DNA from 2 places in the Jeotgalibaca sp. A127 genome. Region 1 is predicted to be linked to the other one. Evidence: riboswitches for the same ligand, from Rfam matches in the RefSeq annotation. Region 1 holds a riboswitch; the other holds the start of a gene.

Region 1 (7,743 bases):
TATTGGGCAACGTTCATCACATAACTGATATCACCGGACGCTTCCTTGAGCCCCACGATATTCGGGTGCTGGGCCAGTTTGCCCACCACTTCTGGCGCAATGCTGCAGCCCGTACGACCCGGGATGTTGTACATGATAATCGGCACATCCACACTGTCGGCCACCATCTCAAAATGACGGATCATGCCAGCATCGTTTGCTTTATTGTAATACGGGGTGACCACCAACAGATAATCGGCTCCCAATGCCGTAAAAGCCTGGCTGTTGGAAATCGCCGTGGCGGTGCTATTGCTGCCGCTACCCACTATCATCGGCACGCGTTTGGCAATTTTCTCGTTACAGAAGGCGAGCAATTCTTTTTCCTCTTCAAAGGTCATTGTTGAAGCTTCTCCGGTCGTACCCAAAATAACGATACCGTCCGTCCCGCTTTGAATATGCCATTCCAGCAATTCTGCCGTCTTCGTATAATTGATGCTACCATCTTCATTCATTGGGGTAACCAATGCAACCATCGATCCTTCAATCATTTCCACTCGCCTCCGTTTTTTACATCATTCCTGATTAAATCTGCCAAGGTTTGTCGCTTAACAATTTCTCTCGCTTTACCATCTTTTACGAAAACGACGGCTGGCGTCGGATTGCGGTTATAGTTACTGCTCATCGAGTAACCATACGCTCCGGTTGAATAAACCACCAACACATCGCCTTTTTCAACAGGTGGTAAATGGACATCATGAATCAAAACATCACCGGATTCGCAGTATTTTCCTGCTACCGTCACTAATTCTGTTTTTTCTGCATCTAGTTTATTGGCAACATCACAGGCATATTTTGCCTGGTACAAGCTTGGTCGGATGTTATCCCCCATTCCACCGTCCACAAAATAATAATGCTTATTGGGTGTTTGTTTTTGATAACCAATTTCATAAAGGGTAATCCCGGCTTCTGCTACTAAACTGCGACCAGGCTCAATCACTACTTCATTGATCGTAACGCCAGTTTCCTGTAATTTCCCCTCTAAATAAGATAAAATCTGTTCCATATTTTCTTTAATAGGCATGGGTTGATCTTCATCTGTGTAACGCACGCCAAAGCCTCCGCCCAAGTTGAGAGTCATCGGATAATCGAACGTTGCCAAATAGCCAAGCATTTTATCGATGGCGGCATACCAAGCATCCATTTCAAAAATTTGAGAGCCGATATGAACATGGAAACCTTCCAAATGAAGATAATCACTCTTTTCAAAGATAGCCAGACAAGCTTGATAATCTTCACTACCAAAGGCGATCCCGAATTTTGAATCAATATGTGTTGTCACGATATATTCATGCGTATGCGCTTCAATGCCGACATTCAATCGAATTTGAATAGTGACTGCTCGTTGGTATTCTTCCGCCAATTCCGCAATTTCTTCCAGCTCCATCACGTTGTCAGCAACAATATGCACGATGCCACTTTCAAAAGCCATACGGAGTTCTTCGGTTGTTTTATTATTTCCGTGAAAATGAATTTTTTCAACTGGCACATCTGATTGTAGTGCCGTATATAATTCACCGCCACTAACAACGTCCACGCCTAAACCATAGTTAGCAATCAAATCCAACATTCCGATGGTCTGGAAAGCTTTCGATGCATAGAGTATCTTTGTTTGAAATAAATCTGATTTAAAGTTTTGCGTATAAGCTTCCAAGTTGTTTTCAAGTTTCGCTTGGTCGTAAACGTAAAGTGGTGTCCCGTACTGAGCTACCAATTCGCCCGCCGTCATACCTTCGATAACGAGTTCTTTCATTTATTTTCCTCCTGAATACTGGTTTTTTTGTACAAAAAAGACGCCATTTCTGGCGCCTTCTAAATTTTTACAGTGGATGTAACAATTTCTCAGCGCCTCTACTTTTCAAGTAGGAGTGATATAAGTATTTCCTATACCCCCACGATGGAAATTTGCCAATCTGCATCGTTCGGCAATGATTACCTTTCATCAATGATCATTGAATGCCTTCTCCCATTGATTACTTTTTTACATTGCTACCTCTTTTTTCAATTAAAATTAGAATATCATTAAAAAACTTCTTTGTCTACTTTTTTAAAAAACGTACAATATCCTTGTAAACCAAGCCATTATTTTCTTCATTCAGCACTTCGTGATTCATTCCATGATAAACCATCTTTGTTATATATTTATAACCGACCTTTTTCAAAAACGTGAGTGATTCACTCAATCCACGATCTCTTCCCGTCACTGGATCGCCATCCCCGGTCAGACTCAGTATTTTTAAAGCAGGATTTTTACATTCAAACATTGATTCTAGATGCATCATTCTGTCTGCTTGGATGATGGTTAAGAGAGAAATATTAGCATATTCCTTGACTATCATTGGATCGTTCTTGATTGCCATGAGATTATCTTTATTTACACTTACCCATGTCATTGCTTCTTCTCCCTGAATTTTTTTTATAAGACGAATCAGGAGACTGTCGCCATCCTTACCACGCAAGCGCGTCAATAACCGGCCATACATCTCAGCAATTTCTACACCATACACGTAGTTAACCGTTCCTGTCATGACCAGCTTGGAAATGAGATGGTCATGATTTTGAATATAAATACGGGCAAACAGGGACCCTAATGAGTGTCCAAACAAATAAATTTCTTTTTCTGGATAGCGTTTTTTAATAAAATCAGTTACCAATAATTGGTCTTCGATGACCCGATCTGGACCATCCATGAAACCAAATGGATTTGCTTCGTTAATGGATTCACCATGGCCACGAATATCAGCTATAACAACCGCAAAACCTTCTTTTTGCAAGTAGCTACAAAAATCGGCATAGCGGCCCTTATGCTCCTTTGATCCATGAATAATTTGTACCACCCCAATAGGATCATCCACCGCATAGATGGCAATAGAAATGCCCAAACTATCTTTTGCGGTTAACTTCATTTTCTCCATCAGTGAACTCCTCCCTTTTAATACCAGTTTATTGTTTCCCAAATAAAAAAGCTATCTCTTCCAAAACGAAGAGATAGCTTTTTGAAAATTTTATTCTGATATTTCTACTACGAGGTAACGATGTGGTTCTTTACCCTCAGAGTGAGTTGAAATACGTTTGTTTTTGCTTAAATAAGCATGGATTTGTTTCCGTTCGAAAGCTGGTAACGGTTCAAGGAAGACTGGTTGCTTTGTACGCAGTACACGTTCCGCTGTACGATCCGCAATGTTTTCCAGGATGCTCGCCCGGCGTTCCCGGTAATCTCCCACATTAACCACAACAGACACGCGACTGCGTTCATGTTGTTGGAAAATAGTTTGTGCCAATATTTGTAACGCATTAATAATTTTTCCATGTTTACCTATGACTAAACCTGGTTTGTTGGTATCGATCTGGAAAGTGATGATATTATGTTTTACTTCTGCTGTCACTTCGGCAGGTGCACCATAAACTTCAACAGTTTTTGTTAAATAATCGCTAACACTTGAAATAGCTTCTTGGCGTGAGGATTCAGAAGCAGGTTCTTCATCGAAATCTTCCTCTTCTTCATCTTCATCTTCATCAGCATATTCCAACGTATCAGAATAATCATAGTTGTCCTCTTGGGTTACAGGAGCTTCAGTTTCCGGGTTTTCAGCAAGATGATTGGCACGTTCCTCATTTTCAAAAATAGCAATGTCACCTGGTTCATCCATTTCCGGGAGCACTTTAGGTGTTAATTCCACCTCAGCGTCCTTTTGGCCAAAACCGAAAAGTCCCTTTTTCCCTTCAGAAATGATTTTGATGTCTACTTCATGGCTGCCTAAATTTAGTTGAGCTAACCCTTTGCTGATTGCTTGATCAACCGTTGTCTCGCGCACTACAATTTTTTCGTTTTCCATCAATTGTCCATCCTTCCATTTCAAAGAACAAATTATTTTCTTTTCTTTTTCTTCGGATTTCTAGCTTTTTCCAGCGCTTTTGCACGTTCTCTCTTAGCCCGTTCCTCTTCATCGCGTTCTGCAATGATTTTGTAAGGATTATTCATGATCAATGTTTGACCAACAGAGAATGCATTACTTACTACCCAATATAATGATAACGCACTTGGTAAAGAAATACCTACGAATAAAATCATTGCTGGCATTGTATACAGCATAGCTTTAGCTTGGCCACCACCATCTGGTTGAGACATCATCGTCAATTTAGATGTGTAGTAAGTCAATATTGCAGCTAATACCGGTAAAATGAAGTATGGGTCACGTTCTCCCAAGTTCATCCATAAGAATGTTCCTTCACGTAGTACTTCTGTACGACTGATGGCTTGATACAAAGCAATCATCACTGGCATTTGAACAACAGCTGGTAAACAACCAGCGTATGGATTCACACCATTTTCAGAATAAACTCGAGAAATTTCCGATTGCAGTAATTCACGGGTCTGTGTATCCTTGGATGCATATTTTGCTTGCAGCTCTTTGATTTGGGGCTGCACTTTTTGCATCTTCCGTGTACTCTTTGTTTGGAAATAATTTAATGGGATTAAAACGACCCGAATAATAAATGTAAAGATGATAATTCCCATACCATAACTATTATTGAACATTTCTGATAGGAAAATAATGAAACGAGAAAAATTATAAATAACAATTCCATCCCAAAATCCAGTACTCTCAGAAGTGATGGGAGCCGTGTTACCACATGCCGACAAAACCAACATGACCATAACCAGTCCCAAAGATAAAAGTAATCGCTTCCGCTTAGACAACAAAATTTCCTCCTTTGAACTATATTACATGTGCTAATTTTAACACATGTAGCAGATTTTTTTTAATTTCTTCTGTAGTTAAATTCGCAGTTGGTTGGCGTGCAATAATTATAAAATCAATTTCAGACTTAATTTGCGGTTTTAATTCTAAAAGAGCCTGACGGATTTTTCTTTTTACAGCATTACGGGTGACTGCGTTACCAATTTTTTTACCAACGGACAACCCCACTCGAAAATGGTCCTGTCCTTCTTTAGGCATTTTATAGATGACAAACTGGCGATTTGCTTTTGAAGAGCCAGTATGGAATACATTCTGGAACTCTTTTTCTTTTTTTACTCGAAAAGATTTACGCACCCTGTATCCTCTTTCCTATAAGTTTTATGTAAAAAAAAAGACCACTGACGGTCAGTGATCTTATGCAGACAATACTTTTCTGCCTTTGCGGCGTCTACTTGCTAATACATTACGGCCGTTTTTTGTACTCATGCGTTTACGGAAACCATGAACTGTTTGACGTTTACGTTTTTTCGGTTGGAAAGTTCTTTTCATTTTTTTGCACCTCCTGATAATGTTTGCTTCTATAATGACATATGCAAAATTCTTCTAGATAGTCCCAAACATTATAAGGAAACATTAGGCTATCTGTCAAGTAAAACTAAGTATTTTTGACTCACTCGATTATAATAGCACATTTTATTGAATTGATAAACCTTTTTTTAAAACAAATAAAATATTTTTTATCCACATTCTCTCTCTATTTTGCACAGTCCCCGGTATAAACAAAATACCCCCCGCCCCTTATCCCAACCTTTTTCAGCAGTTGTCCACATAGGAACAGTTTGTTAATGAAAAACAGGGGATAACTTCCACAACTTGTGGGTAAGCATCGAAAACCCAACGATATCAACCTTTGTCTTCTGATGGTTATCCACAATTCTTGTTAGCTGTTTTTCTTTTTCATGAAATTATCCCCATCTGTTTTTCAGCTTGTGGAAAACTTTTTAACTGCCTTGGGAAATGTTTATGCACAGATTAAAGAGTTGTGGAAAACCTTTCACAGGAATGCTAAAATAATGTATACTTGATATTTGCGAAAACAATCAAAAATTTAAAAGAAGGAGGAAGCTCCTATTGGAAGATATTTATTCTCTCTGGCGCTATCTACAAGAAAAATTCAAAGAATCGCTTTCCAAAGTCAGCTACGACACATGGATCGATAGTGCTGTCCCTGTTCGTTTAACGGAAACAAATATCATTATCGAAGTTCCGTCTTCCCTTCACAAGGATTATTGGCAAAATAATCTGGCTACAAGGGTTGTCGAAGGCATCTATGAATTTACAAATAAAGAAATATCGCCTATTTTCATGATAAAAAATGAAGAAATGCCTGCTATCGAAAAAGAAAGGCCTCATGTTAACGGAAAAAAACCGTTTAAACAGGCACAACTAAATAGCAAATACACCTTTGACACTTTTGTTATAGGTAAAGGAAATCAAATGGCACATGCTGCTGCACTCGTCGTGGCAGAAGAACCAGGAACAATTTATAATCCCCTTTTCTTCTATGGAGGGGTAGGTTTAGGTAAAACGCATTTGATGCATGCGATTGGCCATCAAATGATGCAATTACGCCCAGATGCCAAAGTAAAATATGTCAGCAGCGAAACTTTTGCTAATGATTTTATCAATTCCATTCAGAATCGAACCCAGGAACAATTTCGGAATGAATATCGAAGTGTCGATTTACTTTTAGTTGATGATATTCAGTTCTTTGCCGATAAAGAAGGAACGCAGGAAGAATTTTTCCATACATTCAACGCTTTATATGATGAACGGAAACAAATTGTTCTAACCAGTGATCGGTTACCCAATGAAATTCCAAAATTGCAGGAAAGATTAGTCTCTCGTTTTGCTTGGGGACTGTCCGTCGACATAACTCCACCTGATTTGGAAACACGGATTGCAATTTTGAGAAATAAAGCAAACAGTGAACGGTTAGAAATCCCGGATGACACATTGAGTTACATTGCGGGTCAAATCGACTCCAATATTCGGGAACTAGAAGGTGCTTTGGTAAGAGTCCAAGCCTTTTCAGCTATTCAAGGTAAAGACATTACTACCAGCCTGGCTGCTGATGCATTAAAAAGCATCTTGCCGACTGATAAACCTAAAGCACTCAGTATTTATGTGATTCAGCAAACTGTTTCCAAGTTTTATCAAATAACCATTGAAGAATTAAAAGGGAAAAAGCGTACAAAAGGTATCGTTCTTCCCCGCCAAATTGCTATGTACCTCTCCAGAGAGTTAACAGATAGCTCCTTGCCTAAAATTGGACAGGAGTTTGGTGGTAAAGATCATACAACAGTTCTTCATGCTTATGATAAAATTCAGACCGCCATCAAAAAAGACAGCAGCCTGGAACATGAAATAAAAACCATCACTGAAAAATTGAAAAATAAATAGATTTTGGTGGGTGTGGATAATTCAACTATTCTTAAACATCTTTATGCACAAGTTGTCCACATGTGGAAATCTTTTGTTTTTATGCATTCCAAACTGTTTTCCACACTATCAACAGCCCCTACTACTACTACTATTTTTTATTAATATAATTTATGACGGAGGGAAGCAATATGAAGTTTACAATTAATCGATCCAAATTCACGAAATACCTAGCAGATGTTCAACGGGCTATTTCATCCCGAACGACTATTCCTGTATTAACCGGGGTTAAAATGACTATCGATCAAAGTGGTTTAATGTTGAGTGGTAGTGACTCTGATATCTCTATCGAAATATTTGTCCCAGTCTCAGATGAAGACAATCAATTAGAAGTTATTGAAGAAGGCGGCATTGTTCTTCCTGCCCGTATCTTCAATGAAATTGTAAGAAAAATGTCGGATGAAAAATTAACGATAGAAGTGGGAGATAATTTCCAAACAGCCATTACGTCTGCCCATGCGGCTTTTAATATCAATAGTATTGATGTCGATAATTATCCCAA
Region 2 (7,743 bases), on a different contig from region 1:
TAGCTCATCAGCTTGTCGAAGCTCCAATTGGACAGCTTTTGCGTCACTTTTTTTCGTTTCTTCCCTTTGGTGTTGCGTTCCACGCCTTCTACATCGCCAACGTAGACCGTCGAAACCTGCTGTGCGACGCACCAATCCACAAAGTTTTTGGTTGTCTTATGCAGGGCATCCTGCAGCTGGCGGGCGCTCTTGGTGCGGACGAAGTTTTTGGCTTTTTGGTATTTCTTCCACTGGCGCGAGCCTTTCTTGCACTTCGACTGCAGCCGTTGCAGTTCAGCCAGCTTCTTGTTGCGCAATTGGTGGATACTGCGTGCCTTGCGTCCGCTAATCAGGACGGAAGAACCGCCTTCCGCAAAGGAAGCAATACTGTGGATTTCGCCCAAGTCAACAGAAGCCGCCTGTTGTTGCCCCAAGGGCGGATTTTCTATCCCATCGTCGTAATTAACGGACAAATAATAATGGGTGTCGTGGCATAGCTCCACTTCCTTGATGGTTTCGACAGGAATGCCGTCTAATCCGGATACCCGCAACTTCAGTGGCGGTTGTCTTTTTCCGTTGCGGATGCCCAATGAGAGGGTGACGACATTACCTTCTATGGAAAAAGCCTGTCCGACCCATTTGGTGTTGAAGAAAAACTTCTCCTTGTAGGGGTAACGGACATTCTTGCGCCCTGCGGTTTTGGCTTCCTTCGCCGCCAGACGGGCGTTCAAGTATTTGTGGGCGACGGCTTGGATGCTTTGACTATGCAATGCGACCGTTTGCTTGGTTTCGCTTTGCAGTTGCGTCTTGCCTATCCACTTGCCGGTGGCAAGATGATGTGCCTTGGACTTCCGCAAGCACAGGTTCCACACTTCAGCGGAAGCTTTGTTGCAGGTATCCAATGCCGGTTTCAGCTTCGCTTGATTTCGAATCAACAATCGTTTTCCGTGGTACATAAAATTTCCTCCTTCCTTGATTATAAGGATATTATATAACATGCCTTCGTCTTAAATCGATTTTTATTGACGTAAACAGGAACTATCGTTCCCCATTGGGGGAACCGAAATTCAGCTCCCGCTTTCACTGGTGCCACGCACCCAAACGTTTAGAAGCGGGAGACTTCTTTCGGAAGCCGTTAAAAGTACCTGTCATGAGACGGGTACTTTTTTGTGATATACTCAAAGCAAATAACAATGATAGGGTGGGAATCATGAAGAGTTTTATTATTGGAGAAGATAATCTTTACCAAGAAATTTCAGATTATAAAAATGCTCAATGGTTGCATTTTGAAAGCCCCCTTGAGGATGAAATCCATTTTTTAACTGATGAGTTGGGTATACCTCAAGATTTCATAACAGATGCGTTTGATTATTATGAAGTACCTCGCCAAGAAGTAGCAGAGACGAAGTTTGGTGATAAGATTTTATTATTATTAGTTTTGTATCCTCACACCAAAGAAGCATTTGATACCTACCGTTCATACGAGACTTTACCGTTAGCCATTATTCTTATCCATAACAAAATCATAACGGTTTGTTCAAGTGATGTTCCTTTCTTGGAGAGGGTTTACACTAACCAGTTAGACAAAGATTGGTACGGCTCACATATTGTTTTGGATATATTATGGGAATTGACTGATTCCTACTTGGAAAAAATATCCGATATTGATAAAACGATTGATGACATGGAACAAAATATCGTTGATACGACTAGGAATGAAGCATTTTACAAGTTGATTGCTATACACAAGAACCTGGTTTACTTTGAAACAGGAATTTTGGAGAACCATCGTATCATAAAAAATTTAATGGATCGTGACATTTATTCAGAGGATGCCAAGGGTAAAACATTATTGCATGATATCAAGGTCATCTCACATCAAGCTTCAATAATGGTTAAAGAATCAGCGGAAATGATCGATCACTTAAGTGAAGTCTTTTCCAGTGTTATTTCAAACAACCTGAATAATATTATGAAGTTTTTGACTTCATTTAGTATTGTATTGACGATACCAACCATTATTGGATCTTTCTGGGGAATGAATGTATTTTTGCCCATTGAGAAACATCCATTAGCATTTATTTTTTTGATTGGCCTATCAATTTTAATCAGTGTTGTTACCTTCCTTTGGTTGAAGCGAAAAGATTATATGTAAACACAAAAAGCTATGCTGCCCCATTCTCGGGACAACATAGCTTTTTTATAACCAGGAACCAGAATAATGATGAATGGCATAAGTATCTTTAGTATCGTTGATTTCTCGGGTCCAATAACTCTTTGGCGAAAAATAAACACGGGGATAGATAGCAACATTCATAATTTCCTGGTATTCGTTATTTAATTCCAAACCGTTCTCCTGAAAAATTTCGGTGATCCGATTAACGTTTGTTTTTTCATCCAGGGTTCCATCGGGATTCTTAAAATGCCGATTCTCATAATCCGCAAAAAGAAGCTCAAAAGTAGGATGGTGGGGAACGGTTGCAATTAAGGCAGTAGAAATTGTTGTCTCAATTTCAAACCCCATAAAAGCATCATGGTTCAGAAGTGGGTCAAGAGGTTTAATAACTTCGACATCTGTATCCATATAAATGCCCCCGTATTCTTTCAGTGCATATAGACGTGCCACATCCGAAACAAAAGCCCATTTACTTTCTAAATATGCCTCTTTTACATAATCCCCCATGTTATGTACATCAAAAGTATCTTCATTCCAGATCATTATTTCATAATCAGGACAGTACTTTTTCCATGTAGCCATCATTTCTTTGGTTTGCTCACCCATCTTGTTGCCTCCAAACCAACAGTAGTGGATAATTTTTGGTATCATAGCATATTCCCCCATCTCGTGATTTTATTATAATGGAAGGCAGACTAATTAACCAATTATTAGAATTAAATGATATGTCTTGTTGACATTAAAAATAAAGTACGCTATAGTTACTGGCATAACAAAGAACAATATGAACTAGAGGTCGCGAAAACCATCAGTAGGTCACGAAAGGGGAATTCGCCGAAGTATCTTATAGGATACTGGGGTCATGCTGAATAAGTATGATACTGTCAGAATATAATGCCCAATTATATTCATCGATGCGCTGTTCATATTGGGGCAAAAGGACGGTAAACCGTGAGCCTTTTGCTCACGGTTTTTTTGTTTGTATTTTTTATAAGAGGAGCGGAATAACAATGAAAAAAGGATTAAGATTATTAAGTTTAGTATTTGGTTCAGCATTGGTGTTAGCTGCATGTGGCTCTGAAGGAAATGAAACAACGTCCGAAGGTACCGAAAATGAGCAATTTGTAGTAGGCATGGAAGCTGCGTATGCCCCTTATAACTGGACCCAGACAGGCGACGCTAATGGCGCTGTCCAAATATCAGATTCCCAAGAATATGCTGGGGGATATGATGTTGAAATTGCCAAAAAAATTGCCGATGGCCTCGGTCAGGAACTCGTTATCGTAAAAACGGAATGGGACGGTTTGGTGCCAGCACTTCAATCGAAAAAAATTGATGTAATTATTGCCGGAATGTCCCCTACAGAAGAAAGAAAACAGACAATCGACTTTAGTATCCCTTATTTGGAATCGCAATTGGTAATGGTGGTTGCAGCCGATGGGGATTATGTAGATGCTACATCATTGGCTGATTTTTCTGGGGCGCAAATAACAGCCCAGTTGAACACGTTCCACTATAATATGATTGATCAGATTGAAGGTGTTGAAAAACAATCGGCGATGGAGAATTTTTCTGCTATGCGGGTGGCATTGCAATCAGGTGTAATTGATGGTTATGTATCTGAACTACCAGAAGCAATCAGTGCTTCCAATGCAAACGAAGATTTTACCTATATTGAATTTGAAGATGGTTTTGAAACGAATCCGGAAGATACAACAATTGCAATCGGGGTTCGAAAAGACGAAGCCCAATTAGAAGAAATAAATAGTATTTTGGAAACAATTTCTGCAGAAGAGCAACAAAGCCTGATGGAAGAAGCAATCTTGAATCAACCGGCTGCGCAGTAAGATATGGGAGTGAAAAATTAGTGGGCCATTTATGGGACATATTTATAAATAATGCGCCTCTTTTTCTAAGAGGAGCCTGGGTGACGATTTACATTTCAATGATCGGAACCGTAATTGGAGTAGTAATTGGAATGGTACTGGGTATCGTCCGTACAATACCGCAACCTGATAAAGGAATTAAACGTTACTTTTTAAAGTTGATACATTTTATATCAACGTGTTATATTGAGCTTTTCCGTGGAACACCAATGATTGTTCAGGCAATGGTCATTTATTATGGATCTGCTTTAGTATTCGGTTGGGACCTTAATCGTACAAGTGCAGCGATTTTCATTGTTTCAATCAATACAGGTGCTTACATGACTGAAATAGTACGTGGAGGTATTGTCTCAATCGATAAAGGTCAATTTGAAGGAGCAGCTGCTATTGGCATGTCCCATTGGCAAACTATGCGTGTTGTGGTTATTCCCCAAGTATGGCGAAATGTCTTGCCGGCAACAGGCAATGAATTCGTAATCAATATTAAGGACACTTCTGTATTGAACGTTATCTCTGTTACAGAGTTATTCTTTCAAACTAAAACAGTTGCGGGAATCAATTTTGACTACTTTGGTCCTTACACGGTGGCAAGTATTATGTATTTGATTATGACTCTGACTATTACCCGTATCTTGCGCCGCTTTGAGCGTAAACTTGATGGGGCAGAGAATTACCAACTCGTGGGTGGTAATCCAAACCAAATCCAGTCTCCTAAACAAAATAAGGGGGTGGGCTGATTGGGAACAGTCTTAAGCATCAAGAATCTCAGCAAAAAATTCGGTGACCGAGAAGTTTTAAAAGACATCAGTTTTGACGTACAAGAAGGAAAGGTAATCTGCTTGATCGGTTCATCTGGTTCCGGTAAATCAACGTTACTGCGTTGTTTAAATCTGTTGGAAAAACCTACAACTGGAGAAATTCATTATCGGGATCAAAACGTGTTGGATCCAAGTCTGAACCTGTTCCATTATCGTTCTAAAGTCGGCATGGTATTCCAGCAATTCAATTTATTCAACAATCTGGATGTTTTAACAAATTGTACAACCGGCCAAATCAACGTTTTAAAAACAGATAAGGAAGAGGCAAAGAAACGAGCTATTCATTTCTTGGAAGAAGTTGGTATGGAATCCTATATTCATGCCCGACCGGCTCAATTATCGGGTGGTCAAAAACAGCGGGTTGCGATTGCACGGGCGTTGGCAATGGAACCAGACTTACTGTTGTTTGATGAACCAACATCTGCCCTGGACCCAGAAACGGTCGGGGAAGTGTTGCGGGTCATGAATCAATTGGCTGATAGCGGATTGACGATGGTTGTTGTGACCCACGAGATGCAGTTCGCACGTGAAGTTGCCGACCATGTCATCTTTATGGACCAGGGTGTCATTGCCGAAGAAGGATCACCAGATGATATTTTCAATAACCCTAAAGAAGAACGAACAAAAAATTTCTTAAGTCGGGTATTGGCAGAACACAGATAATTTTAAAAAACTTCCCAGAAATCATTCTGGGAAGTTTTTTAATGCAAATATTCGTGGCATTTTGGGTTACGGGGCGAGCAAATGTTGCGCCCAAAAAAGATAATGGAATGATGGGCCTGGTTCCACAACTCTTTTGGCAAAATATCTGTCACTATTTTTTCGATTTCAAGTGGTGTGGCATTTTGCGGAACGATATCATGATGCTTGCAAACCCTCGAAACATGCGTGTCCACAGGAAAGGCGGGTATCCCAAAACCAACGCTCAGTATTACATTGGCTGTTTTTCTGCCCACCCCGGCCAAGGATTCCAAATCTTTGCGATTATTTGGTACTTCACCGTTAAAATGAGCCATTAACTGGTTGCTGCATGTATAGATATGTTTGGCCTTATTGCGGTACAAACCGATGGATTTAATATAAGGTTCTATTTCTGCTGGAGAAGAATTGGCGAAAGCAGTGGGGGTTGGAAAACGTTCAAACAGTGCCCCGGTCACCTTATTCACAGCGATATCTGTCGTTTGAGCGCTCAACATAACGGCGATTAAAAGCTCGAAATTATTAGAATAATTCAGGATTGTTTTTACATCGGGATAAATGGCAATAATTTGTTCCAATATATCACGAGATTTTTCTTTAGAATTCATGAAATCCCCCTTGTCAAATTACTAAAATAATTATACCATAGGACAGTAATTTTATTAGTGAGGTGGAAAATTGAATAATCGAATTAAAGGTATTTTACTGGCCGCTTTTGGCGGAAGCATGTGGGGGATTTCAGGTATTTTTGCGCAATCTCTCTTTACCCAATATACTGTGTCTTCTGAATGGTTGGTAGGCACACGCCTGTTATTTTCCGGAATTATGATTTTAGCCTATAGTCATTTTATCCAAAAGGAAAATATTTTGATGCCATTTTCTAAATGGCAAACGACTCTAAAGTTATTGTTCTTTTCTTTATTTGGCATGATTGGAGTTCAATATTTGTTTTATAAAGGGATAGAGTTATCAAACGCATCTACTGCGACAATATTGCAATTTTCTGCGCCGATATTTGTTTATGCTTATATGGTTTTTACGGGTGAAAAACAAGCTGCGATAAAAGAAATAATACTGGTTTTTCTCACTTTCTTTGGTGTTTTGTTAATTGTTACGAATGGTGACTTGAATCAAATGAGTATTTCGCCGCTGGGTTTGGTTATTGGTATCGGATCTGCTTTAGCTGTTGCGTTCTATTCCATTCAGCCACGTTCCTTGTTGGAGGAATTTGGATCTACAGTTATCGTTGGTTGGGGCATGATATTTGGAGGAATATTATTCCAATTCATCCATCCGATTTGGAAACCAGGTTTTCAGGTTACCCTGCATAGTCTCTTTTTATTGTTATTAATTATCGTTTTTGGGACGTCACTTAGTTTCATTGCTTATTTTGCTAGTCTACGGTATATTTCTCCATCTTTGGCAAGTATTATGACTGCTCTGGAGCCATTACTTGCTGCAATATTATCAGTTGTTGTCTTCAAACAATTATTTGGCATATTTGAAATGCTAGGTATAGCCATCGTGATGCTGGCTGTTCTGGTACTTGCTACTTCGAAGGAACCTGATAGTCTGGATATTCCTTTACAATTCAATGAAAATAATTAAACTGAACGTTTATAAGCCTACCTCCCCATAACGGGAGTTAGGCTTTTTTTGATCTTTATTTCAAGTTTCTAGTTTGGATTCACACCCAACGCAATTCTTCCAAAACGACTAATTCGAGTCATTTTCCATGCTGGTGACCACACGATTTCAACAGTCACATTCGTAATACCGGCAATTTGCATAAGTTTTTCGGAAATTTCACCTGGTACTGTTTCAACACATTCGCATCCAATGCCAGTAAAAGTCAGCACAACGGTGCAATGCTCTTGTGCATCCAAGTTAATCTCATATATAAGGCCAAGATTATAAATATCTAAACCAATTTCCGAATCATGAATGGATTCAAGTTTTTTCACTAATTGATCCGCCAAATGTGCAGCTCGGTCATTTAACTTTATATCATCTCTCATAAAATACTTCCTTTCAGCAATCATACAGCTCAATATCCCTATTTTTCCATGAAAAACTAATATTTTCAAGTTGTTTTTAATAATATTTTAATTTTTCTATAGAAGATTTAATTATTTCTGTTAGAATAACATTATTAAATTCCAAAACTTTAATATTATTATAACCG

Evidence for each region. A riboswitch is a leader RNA that binds a small molecule or an ion and turns the genes downstream of it on or off. The one in region 1 is predicted to bind lysine.
Region 2: it holds a riboswitch for lysine, as region 1 does, so the genes downstream of both, ACTVAI_RS06475 (ABC transporter substrate-binding protein/permease) here and lysA (diaminopimelate decarboxylase) in region 1, are expected to answer to the same signal.

The regions. Positions count from the first base shown of each region.
Region 1 covers NZ_JBQPRC010000009.1:13,343-21,085, reverse strand. The annotation lists gene dapA (4-hydroxy-tetrahydrodipicolinate synthase) at 1-527, opposite strand, end outside; gene lysA (diaminopimelate decarboxylase) at 524-1,789, opposite strand; lysine riboswitch at 1,876-2,042, opposite strand; gene ACTVAI_RS09140 (alpha/beta fold hydrolase) at 2,076-2,951, opposite strand; gene jag (RNA-binding cell elongation regulator Jag/EloR) at 3,042-3,872, opposite strand; gene yidC (membrane protein insertase YidC) at 3,905-4,738, opposite strand; gene rnpA (ribonuclease P protein component) at 4,758-5,093, opposite strand; gene rpmH (50S ribosomal protein L34) at 5,154-5,288, opposite strand; gene dnaA (chromosomal replication initiator protein DnaA) at 5,871-7,202, shown strand; gene dnaN (DNA polymerase III subunit beta) at 7,373-7,743, shown strand, end outside.
Region 2 covers NZ_JBQPRC010000004.1:178,135-185,877, reverse strand. The annotation lists gene ACTVAI_RS06490 (RNA-guided endonuclease InsQ/TnpB family protein) at 1-935, opposite strand, end outside; gene ACTVAI_RS06485 (magnesium transporter CorA family protein) at 1,190-2,134, shown strand; gene ACTVAI_RS06480 (glycosyltransferase family 32 protein) at 2,180-2,806, opposite strand; lysine riboswitch at 2,937-3,085, shown strand; partial or broken gene ACTVAI_RS06475 (ABC transporter substrate-binding protein/permease) at 3,166-4,778, shown strand; gene ACTVAI_RS06470 (amino acid ABC transporter ATP-binding protein) at 4,779-5,522, shown strand; gene nth (endonuclease III) at 5,561-6,166, opposite strand; gene ACTVAI_RS06460 (DMT family transporter) at 6,237-7,166, shown strand; gene ACTVAI_RS06455 (metal-sulfur cluster assembly factor) at 7,235-7,576, opposite strand.